DNA from 2 places in the Arthrobacter sp. NamB2 genome. Region 2 is predicted to be linked to the other one. Evidence: riboswitches for the same ligand, from Rfam matches in the RefSeq annotation. Region 2 holds a riboswitch; the other holds the start of a gene.
The links. Region 2 has a riboswitch for S-adenosylmethionine ahead of sfnG (dimethylsulfone monooxygenase SfnG). Riboswitches for the same ligand answer to the same signal wherever they lie in the genome.
Positions count from the first base shown of each region.

Region 1: linked by a shared signal. The riboswitch ahead of FDK12_RS00095 (ABC transporter substrate-binding protein) and the one ahead of sfnG (dimethylsulfone monooxygenase SfnG) in region 2 are both predicted to bind S-adenosylmethionine.

Region 1 covers NZ_SZWI01000001.1:20,016-24,300, reverse strand. The annotation lists gene FDK12_RS00115 (hypothetical protein) at 1-125, opposite strand, end outside; gene FDK12_RS00110 (esterase/lipase family protein) at 170-880, opposite strand; gene FDK12_RS00105 (Fur family transcriptional regulator) at 972-1,433, shown strand; gene FDK12_RS00100 (catalase) at 1,473-2,960, shown strand; SAM riboswitch class I at 3,146-3,235, shown strand; gene FDK12_RS00095 (ABC transporter substrate-binding protein) at 3,335-4,285, shown strand, end outside.
Region 2 covers NZ_SZWI01000006.1:80,938-85,222, reverse strand. The annotation lists gene FDK12_RS11520 (hypothetical protein) at 59-295, opposite strand; gene FDK12_RS11515 (glycoside hydrolase family 6 protein) at 357-1,613, opposite strand; SAM riboswitch class I at 1,866-1,970, shown strand; gene sfnG (dimethylsulfone monooxygenase SfnG) at 1,964-3,142, shown strand; gene FDK12_RS11505 (O-acetylhomoserine aminocarboxypropyltransferase/cysteine synthase family protein) at 3,142-4,285, shown strand, end outside.

The DNA.
Region 1 (4,285 bases), on a different contig from region 2:
AGGGTCGTTCCGCCGATCCCGACGCCAACGCGTTCGGCGGTGTCGACAAGCATCCGTACGCCGGCGTCGTCCAGTCCGTCGAGCACGGCAGTGATGGCTCGGGCGTCGTCGAGGCGGACCGTCATCGCTCCACCCTAAGCGTGCGGCGCTCGGAGCGCCGCCCGAGGTCTCAACCGGAGGCGGCGTCCCGCTCCCCCGCCTCGATGGCGCGGTCGATCTCCTGCAGCACGCGCGTGTCGGCGATCGGACGGAAGTGACCCATCGTGTCGAGCTGGACGTTCCGCGCGCCCTCGACGTAGCTGCCGCCGGGGATGTGGGGATCGAAGCGGCCGTAGATCGAGGTGATGTGGCCGTTGAGCTCGAGATTGGCACGCAGGGCCCGCAGCGTCCTGTCGTGCGGGGAGAACGCCCGGATACTGGGCAACAGGAAGAAGTTCGCGTAGATCGAGCCGGAGAACGGCGTGTTCACGGCCACCAGCCGCGTGATCCGCCTGGTGACGCTGGACATCGTCATGAGGAACTTCCCGATCAGGCCGCCCTTGCTGTGCGCGACGACGACCACGTCGGTGAGGTCGTTCTCCTCGAGGTACCCGGCGGCAAGCTGGGCCATGGCCTCCACGGTGCCGCGGTTGTAGCCCAGCTTCTGCACCACATGGACGGGATGGCCCGCACGGTGAAGGTGGTCGGCGATGGGCCGCATGAACTGCCAGGTCTCGTAGATGCCGGGGATCAGCAGGACCGGAGCCTTGCCGGCGGGACTTCCGGGAGGCGGAGTCAGGTAGTGCGCAGGATCGGCGCGGAAGACGAACCCGTGCACCTGCCAGAAACCGACATAGGCGTAGTCCAGCAGCCAGGCCCAGCCGCGCTTGATGAGGATCACCCTCTCCACGGTACCCACCGCACCAGCACCGTGGTGTGCGAGTTGGGCGCGCCTATTATGACTAATTCAGAATTACTGGTTTGATGGAGCCATGACGCAGACAGCCAGGACACCGGAGGCCCGCAAGGCCCAGTGGTCCGCTGCACTGCATGCCCATCATCGCCGCGTGACACGCCAGCGCCTCGCCGTCCTCGCCGCCGTCGAGCAGTGTCCGCACGCGACGGCCGACGACGCCGCGACCGCCGTTCGCGCGGAACTGCCCCACATCACGGTCCAGTCCGTCTACGTGATCCTCGCCGACCTCACCGACATCGGCCTGCTGCGGCGCATCGAGACGCCGCACTCCCCCGCCCGCTACGAGACCCGCGTGGGCGACAACCACCACCACGCCGTCTGCACCGGATGCGGCCGCATCGAGGACGTCGACTGCGCGGTGGGACACGCGCCCTGCCTGACCCCGGAGTGGTCCCCCGGCGCCTCGCGCATGACCATCCAGATCGCAGAGGTCCTCTACCAGGGCCTCTGCGACGGCTGCCGCACGGCAGCCCCCTGAGCCACCACCGATCCCTCAACCCCTAGGAATAGGAGCACTATGTCCGCGAACTTCAGCACCACGCAGTCCGGCGCCCCCGTCATCGACGACAGCAACTCGTCCGTCCTCGGCCGCGACGGCGCCATCCCGCTGACCGACCACTACCTCGTCGAGAAGCTGGCCCAGTTCAACCGCGAGCGCGTCCCCGAGCGCGTGGTCCACGCCAAGGGCGGCGGTGCGTTCGGTGTCTTCGAGACCACCGAGGACGTCAGCATGTACACCCGCGCCGCGCTGTTCCAGAAAGGCGCGACGACGGAGACCCTCCTGCGTTTCTCGTCCGTCGCGGGCGAGCAGGGTTCACCCGACACGTGGCGCGACCCCCGCGGCTTCGCCCTGAAGTTCTACACCTCCGAGGGCAACTACGACCTCGTGGGCAACAACACCCCTGTGTTCTTCATCCGCGACGGCATCAAGTTCCCCGACTTCATCCACTCCCAGAAGCGCCTCCCCGGCACGAACCTGCGCGACGCCGACATGCAGTGGGACTTCTGGACGCTCAGCCCCGAGTCCGCACACCAGGTGACCTGGCTCATGGGCGACCGCGGCCTGCCGAATTCGTGGCGCACCATGAACGGCTACGGCTCGCACACCTACATGTGGATCAACGAATCGAACGAGAAGTTCTGGGTCAAGTACCACTTCAAGTCCAACCAGGGCCACGAGGTCCTCACGGTCGACGAGGCGGAGGCACTCGCCGGTTCGGACGCGGACCACCACCTGCGCGACCTCTCCGAGAACATCGCGAAGGGCAACCACCCGAGCTGGGACCTCAAGGTCCAGATCATGCCGTACGACGACGCGAAGACGTACCGGTTCAACCCGTTCGACCTCACGAAGGTGTGGCCGCAGGGCGACTACCCCCTGATCCCGGTCGGCAGGCTCACGCTGAACCGCAACCCGGAGAACTACTTCGCGCAGATCGAGCAGGCCACGTTCGCGCCGTCGAACTTCGTGCCCGGCATCGCCGCCAGCCCTGACCGGATGCTGCAGGCCCGCATCTTCTCCTATGCCGATGCGCACCGCTACCGCGTGGGCACCAACCACGCGCAGCTGCCCGTGAACATGCCGAAGAACGAGGTGCGCAACTACTCGAAGGACGGCGCGGCACGCTACTACTTCAACTCCTCCTCGACCCCCGTCTATGCCCCGAACTCCGTGGGCGGTCCGGCGGCAGACCCTGCGCAGTACGGAGCGCACGGCGGCTGGGAGAACGACGGCGACCTCGTCTACGCGGCGCACTCCCTGCATGCCGAGGATGACGACTTCGGCCAGGCCGGGACGCTCTACCGCGAGGTGTTCGACGACGCGCAGCGTGCCCGCTTCCTCGAGACCATCACCGGTGCGGTCGGCGGCGTGAAGAGCGACGAGATCCGCGCCCGGGCCGTCCAGTACTGGGCCAACGTCGACGCCGAGCTGGGGGCGAAGCTCGCCGCGAACCTCGGTTCCGGCGTCGAGCCCGCCACCGAGTCGGAAGCAGCTCTCTACTAGGCGACCACCAGCTCCCTGCACGAACGAAAGGGCGGACCCGCAAGGGTCCGCCCTTTCCGTGTCCCGCCCCCCCTGGGAGCCGCACCATCGCGGAATGTTTCGCTGGAAGTCCTGCGCGTCTTGATCGCCCGACCGATCTGCGATTACATCGCCATAGTCCGTCGGGTTCGCTCCCCGGGACTGAAAGACCATCCAGAGCGGCTGAGAGACCTGGCTCGTTGAAGCCGCAGCAACCACCCCGCCGGGGCCGGTGCTACTGCCAGGACCGATGGAGATAGCCTTATCCCCCCGTTGGTGACGACCGACCTCTCGTCGGTCCGAGCCCTCCTGCGTGCGCGGATAGGGAAGCCTCGATCACGACTGAGAGGACCGGCATGACTTCCCGCACCGTTTCGAGCCACAACGACGCCCGACTCCGCCCCGTCCTGACGCGAAGGTCACTGCGCATGACGGCGATGTTGGGCATCGCAGCCCTCGCGCTCACTGCCTGCGGGTCGACGGCGGACACCGCTGCGCGGCAGGACGCTGCCTCGGGAGAACCCGTCGAGGGAGGAACCCTCGTGTACGCGGAGGTGACGCCGATCAACAATTGGCAGACCCAGGCCGCACGCTTCTACGAGAAATCGAACGTCCTCAACAGCGTGCTGGACCGCCTGACCTACTTCGATCCCGAGCAGGGCGAACTGGTGCCCTGGATCGCTTCCGAGTTCTCCGCCAACCCGGAAGCGACCGAGTTCACGTTCACCATCCGCCCGGGCGTGACGTTCAGCGACGGCACGCCCCTGGACGCCGAGGCGGTCAAGCTGAACCTCGACGCGCTGGGTCTCGGCATCGAAGCCGCACAGATCCAGCCGAACGTGGACTTCGCCGGGTACGCGTCGGCCGAGGTGATCGGTGAGGACCAGGTGAAGGTCACGCTGTCCTCCCCCAACGCGAACTTCCTCCGGGCCACCTCGTCCGTCACCGCGGGCCTGGTGTCGCCGGCAACACTGGAGCTTGATGCGGCGGGACAGTCGGCGATCAGCAAGATCTCCGGCTCCGGTCCTTTCGTCTTCGAGTCCGAGAAGCCGGACGAGGAAGTGGTGCTCGCCAAGCGCGCGGAGTATGCCTGGGCACCGGAGACCTCCGCCAACCAGGGGGATGCGTACCTCGACAAGGTCGTCGTCAAATACCTGCCCGAGGTAGCCCACCGCGCCGGCGCCGTGCAATCCGGGCAGGTGGACCTGGTGCGGGGCCTCCAGCCCCTGGACGAGAAGACGCTCGCGGGGAGCGGGAACCAGGTGCTCCCGGCCGAGGGCGTGGACCTCACGGCGAACATGGCTGCG
Region 2 (4,285 bases):
CCCGACGACGATAGCCAGCGCTCGTCCGGTTTGTCACATTTGTGTAACGGCGCTTACCCTACCCACGCACGCGGGTCGCGTGCCAGCGCCGGAGTGCGGCGACAGTGCCAGCCACACTGAGTGCGAGCAGCGCGGCTTGCTGGAAGTAGAACCAACCGGTCACGTGCGAGCCCCCGCTGGTTGCCACGAGAAGGATGCTGCTGACGAGGGTCAATGTCAGTACCGCACCGACCGCGGACAGGGTGCTCCAGAGCCTCCGCTCCTGAACACGCTGCGCCGACTTCCAGCTCTCCATTGCTCCACCCTAGGCGCAGGGGCGCGTGCGCGGCCGAACCGGGCCGCGCACGCGCGTTGTACTACGGTCGAACCGGCGCGCTGGCGTTCCTGATGAGGTCGAGTGCCTGCTCTGGGAACCAGGCTCCGGCGGCGGGATCCACGCGGCCCCACTCGGGATCCACTCCCCCGTTGTCCGTCAGCCCGCGGCTGCACTCGCCGTCGGACTCACCCGGCACCTTGATCCACAGGAAGGCATCGGCCAGGGGATTGCCGGTATCTGACGTGGGCAGGTAGCCCAGCCCGCGGCTCGGCGGGTTGCACCAGACCTGGGGGTCCGGGTATGCCGCCGTCGGAACCCAGGGACCCTTTCCGTTGCGGCTCGTGTCGATGACGAAGTGTGCGAGGTCATCGTTCGACGGCGCGTTCGGGGCTGCGTCGACGTTCTGCGCGTACCAGGCGTCCGTCAGCCCCCACGTGGAGAAGTCGGCGGGTGACGCCGGGTGGTACTGGCTGCCACAGGAGCCGTAGGCGCCCGGATTGATCTCGGTGGCGTAGTAGATGCACTTCGATACCCAGCTGCCGAACTTCAGCTGCCGCTCTGTGAGCTCGTAGTTGGAGACGTTGAGGAAGAAGCCGTCGGCCTTCTGCACGCCGGCCCTCACGAGCCGGCTCGAGATCTCCCCGGTGCCCAGCCACGCGCTGTGCGTCCCGTCCAGATACACCGTGGTATTGGGCAGGGCCTTGAGCTGATCCACCGCATAGTTGAGCATCTCGTAACGCTCCGCTGCCGCCGTCTGCGGATTCGCCTCCGCCGGCTGGCACCACTCGGATGCGCCGTCGAGGCTCTTGTTCCACGGGATGATGCCCAGGCCGTCCGGCTCGAGCACCACCAGGGCCGCCCTGTCCTCGATGCCTGCGGCGAGGGCGTCGACCCAGGCCTTGTAGCCGGCGACGTCGGTCGCACCACCGGCGGAGTACTGCGAACAGTCGCGGAACGGCAGATTGTAGGCGGCGAGTACAGGGACCTGCTTCTTGCCTGCTGCACGGTGCGTGGTGTTCCGGACCTCCTGGGTCACGGTCGCCGGATCGCTGCCGGTGACCCAGACTGCCTGCGGGGCCGAGATCATTCCGCTGAGGCTGTCCGCCGTGGAGCGGTCGCCCGAGGACCGCAGGTCAGCGATCTGCCGCTGGGCCTCGTGGTAATGGCTCTTCTTCGGGACGTAGAACTCGGTGGCCGAGTCCACGGCTGGTCCGGGCCCTTTCCCGGGCCCCTGGGCCGCGGCCGGAAGGGCGGTGAAACCGGTGGAGGCGAGGACCCCTGCAAGTGCAAGGGTCATGGCGCACGTCCTGGAAATGCTGAGCATCGTTGCTCCTCATAGGTGGGTTGGCGGCGATGAAGCCCGATCAGGAGGCGCTTCCACCCCCCGTGGAAGCGCTCCCACGGCCAGTCTTTGTTGTGCTCGCCAACTTTGTCAAGGTCCTCAGCACACTGACGGTGGACCCACGGCGCCGCACCCGGGGCGCGCCGGCCGCTGCTCACGGGGCGAAACATTGTTTGGTTCTGCAGCGTGCCGGTGTCACACTCGAACCGACCATCCCGAGCGGCTGAGAGATCTGGCTCACTGACGCCGCAGCAACCCTGGCCTATGCATCGATGCGGCGACAGAAGGGTGCTACTGCCAGGCCGATGGAGGAGACCATGAGCGTTGCCGACCTTTCCATACCCCTGAAATTCGCCTACTGGGTACCCAACGTCAGTGGTGGACTGGTGGTCTCGACCATCGAGCAGCGGACCAGCTGGGACTTCGACTACAACAAGAAGCTCGCCCGCATCGCGGAGGACGCCGGCTTCGAGTACGCGCTCTCGCAAACCCGCTACGCCGCGTCCTACGGCGCCGACAAGCAGCACGAGGCGACGTCGTTCTCGCTCGCCCTCCTGGCGGCGACCGAGAAGCTGAAGGTCATCGCCGCGGTCCACCCCGGTATGTGGCACCCCGGCGTGCTCGCGAAGTTCATCATCACGGCGGACCACATCTCCAACGGCCGTGCCGCGGTCAACATCGTCTCCGGGTGGCTCAAGGACGAGTTCACCAACTTCGGCCTCGAGTGGCTCGAGCACGACGAGCGCTACGTCCGCACCGAGGAGTTCATCCGGGTGCTGCGCGGCCTGTGGACCGAGGAGGGCTACAGCCAGGCGGGGAAGTACTACGACATCAACAACTTCACCCTGAGCCCGGCCCCCGTGGACGTCCCAGGACGCCCGCACCCCGAGATCTTCTTCGGCGGGAACTCGACGGCGGCCCAGGCGACTGCGGGCCGCGTCGCGGACTGGTACTTCTCCAACGGCAAGGATCTCGAGGGCTTCAAGGAGAACATCGCAGGAGTCCAGGCCGCCGCAGCCCAGGCCGGACGGCGCCCCCGGTACGGGCTGAACGGTTTCGTGATCGCGCGTGACTCCGAGAAGGAGGCACGCGACACCCTGCGCGAGATCGTCGAGAAGGCCCACCGGCCCGCCGTCGAGGGCTTCCGTGCCGCCGTCCAGGAGGCAGGCGCCTCGACGAAGGACGGCAAGGGCATGTGGGCCGATTCCACCTTCGAGGACCTCGTGCAGTACAACGACGGCTTCAAGACCCAGCTCATCGGTACGCCCGAGCAGATCGCCGAACGGATCGTCGAGTACAAGAAGATCGGCGTCAACCTCTTCCTCACCTGCTACCTGCACTTCCAGGAGGAGGTAGCCGCCTTCGGTACCGACATCCTGCCGATCGTGCGCGAACTGGAGGCCGACGCCGCCCGCAAGGCCGGCGTCGACTTCGACCCCGAATCCACCCTCGCACTCAATGAACCCAGCAAGGCAGGTGTCTGATGGCAGAACGTTCCTTCGGTTTCCGCACGCGTGCACTCCACGCCGGCGGCACGCCCGACGCAACCCACGGTGCCCGGGCGGTGCCGATCTACCAGACGACGTCGTTCGTGTTCAAGGACACCAACGACGCCGCCAACCTCTTCGCGTTGCAGAAGTACGGCAACATCTACTCGCGCATCGGCAACCCCACCGTCGCGGCCTTCGAGGAGCGCATCGCTTCCCTCGAGGGCGGCATCGGAGCGGTGGCGACGGCGTCGGGCATGAGCGCGGAGTTCATCACCTTCGCCGCCCTGTGCCAGGCCGGTGACCACATCGTCGCCGCTTCCCAGCTGTACGGCGGGACCGTCACGCAGCTCGACGTCACGCTGCGCCGCTTCGGCATCGAGACCACCTTCGTCCCCGGGACCGATCCGGCGGACTACGCAGCGGCGATCCGCGAGAACACCAAGGCCGTCTACGCGGAGGTGATCGCGAACCCCTCGGGTGAGATCGCGGACCTCGCAGGCCTGGCGAAGGTGGCTCACGACGCGGGTATCCCGTTCATCGTGGACTCGACGCTCAGCACGCCCTACCTCGTGCGGCCGCTCGAGCATGGCGCGGACATCGTCATCCACTCCGCCACGAAGTTCATCGGCGGGCACGGCACCACGCTCGGCGGAGTCATCGTGGAGAGCGGACGGTTCGACTGGGGCAACGGCAAGTTCCCCATGATGACCGAGCCCGTCCCCTCCTACGGCAACATCCAGTGGTGGGCGAACTTCGGCGAGTACGGCTTCCTCACCAAGCTGCGCACGGAGCAGCTCCGCGACATCGGGCCGTCGCTGTCGCCGTCGTCGGCCTTCCAGCTGCTGCAGGGCGTCGAGACCCTCGCACAGCGCCTCGACGAACACCTCGAGAACGCGCAGGCCGTCGCCGAATGGCTGCAGGCGGACCCCCGCGTGGAGTACGTCAACTACGCGGGACTGCCCACGCACGCGCACCACGAACGCGCGAAGACCTACCTGCCGCAGGGACCCGGATCGGTCTTCAGCTTCGGCATCAAGGGTGGCCGCAAGGCCGGGCAGAAGTTCATCGAGTCGCTGCAGCTGGCCTCCCACCTCGCCAACGTCGGCGACTCCCGGACCCTCGTGATCCACCCGGGTT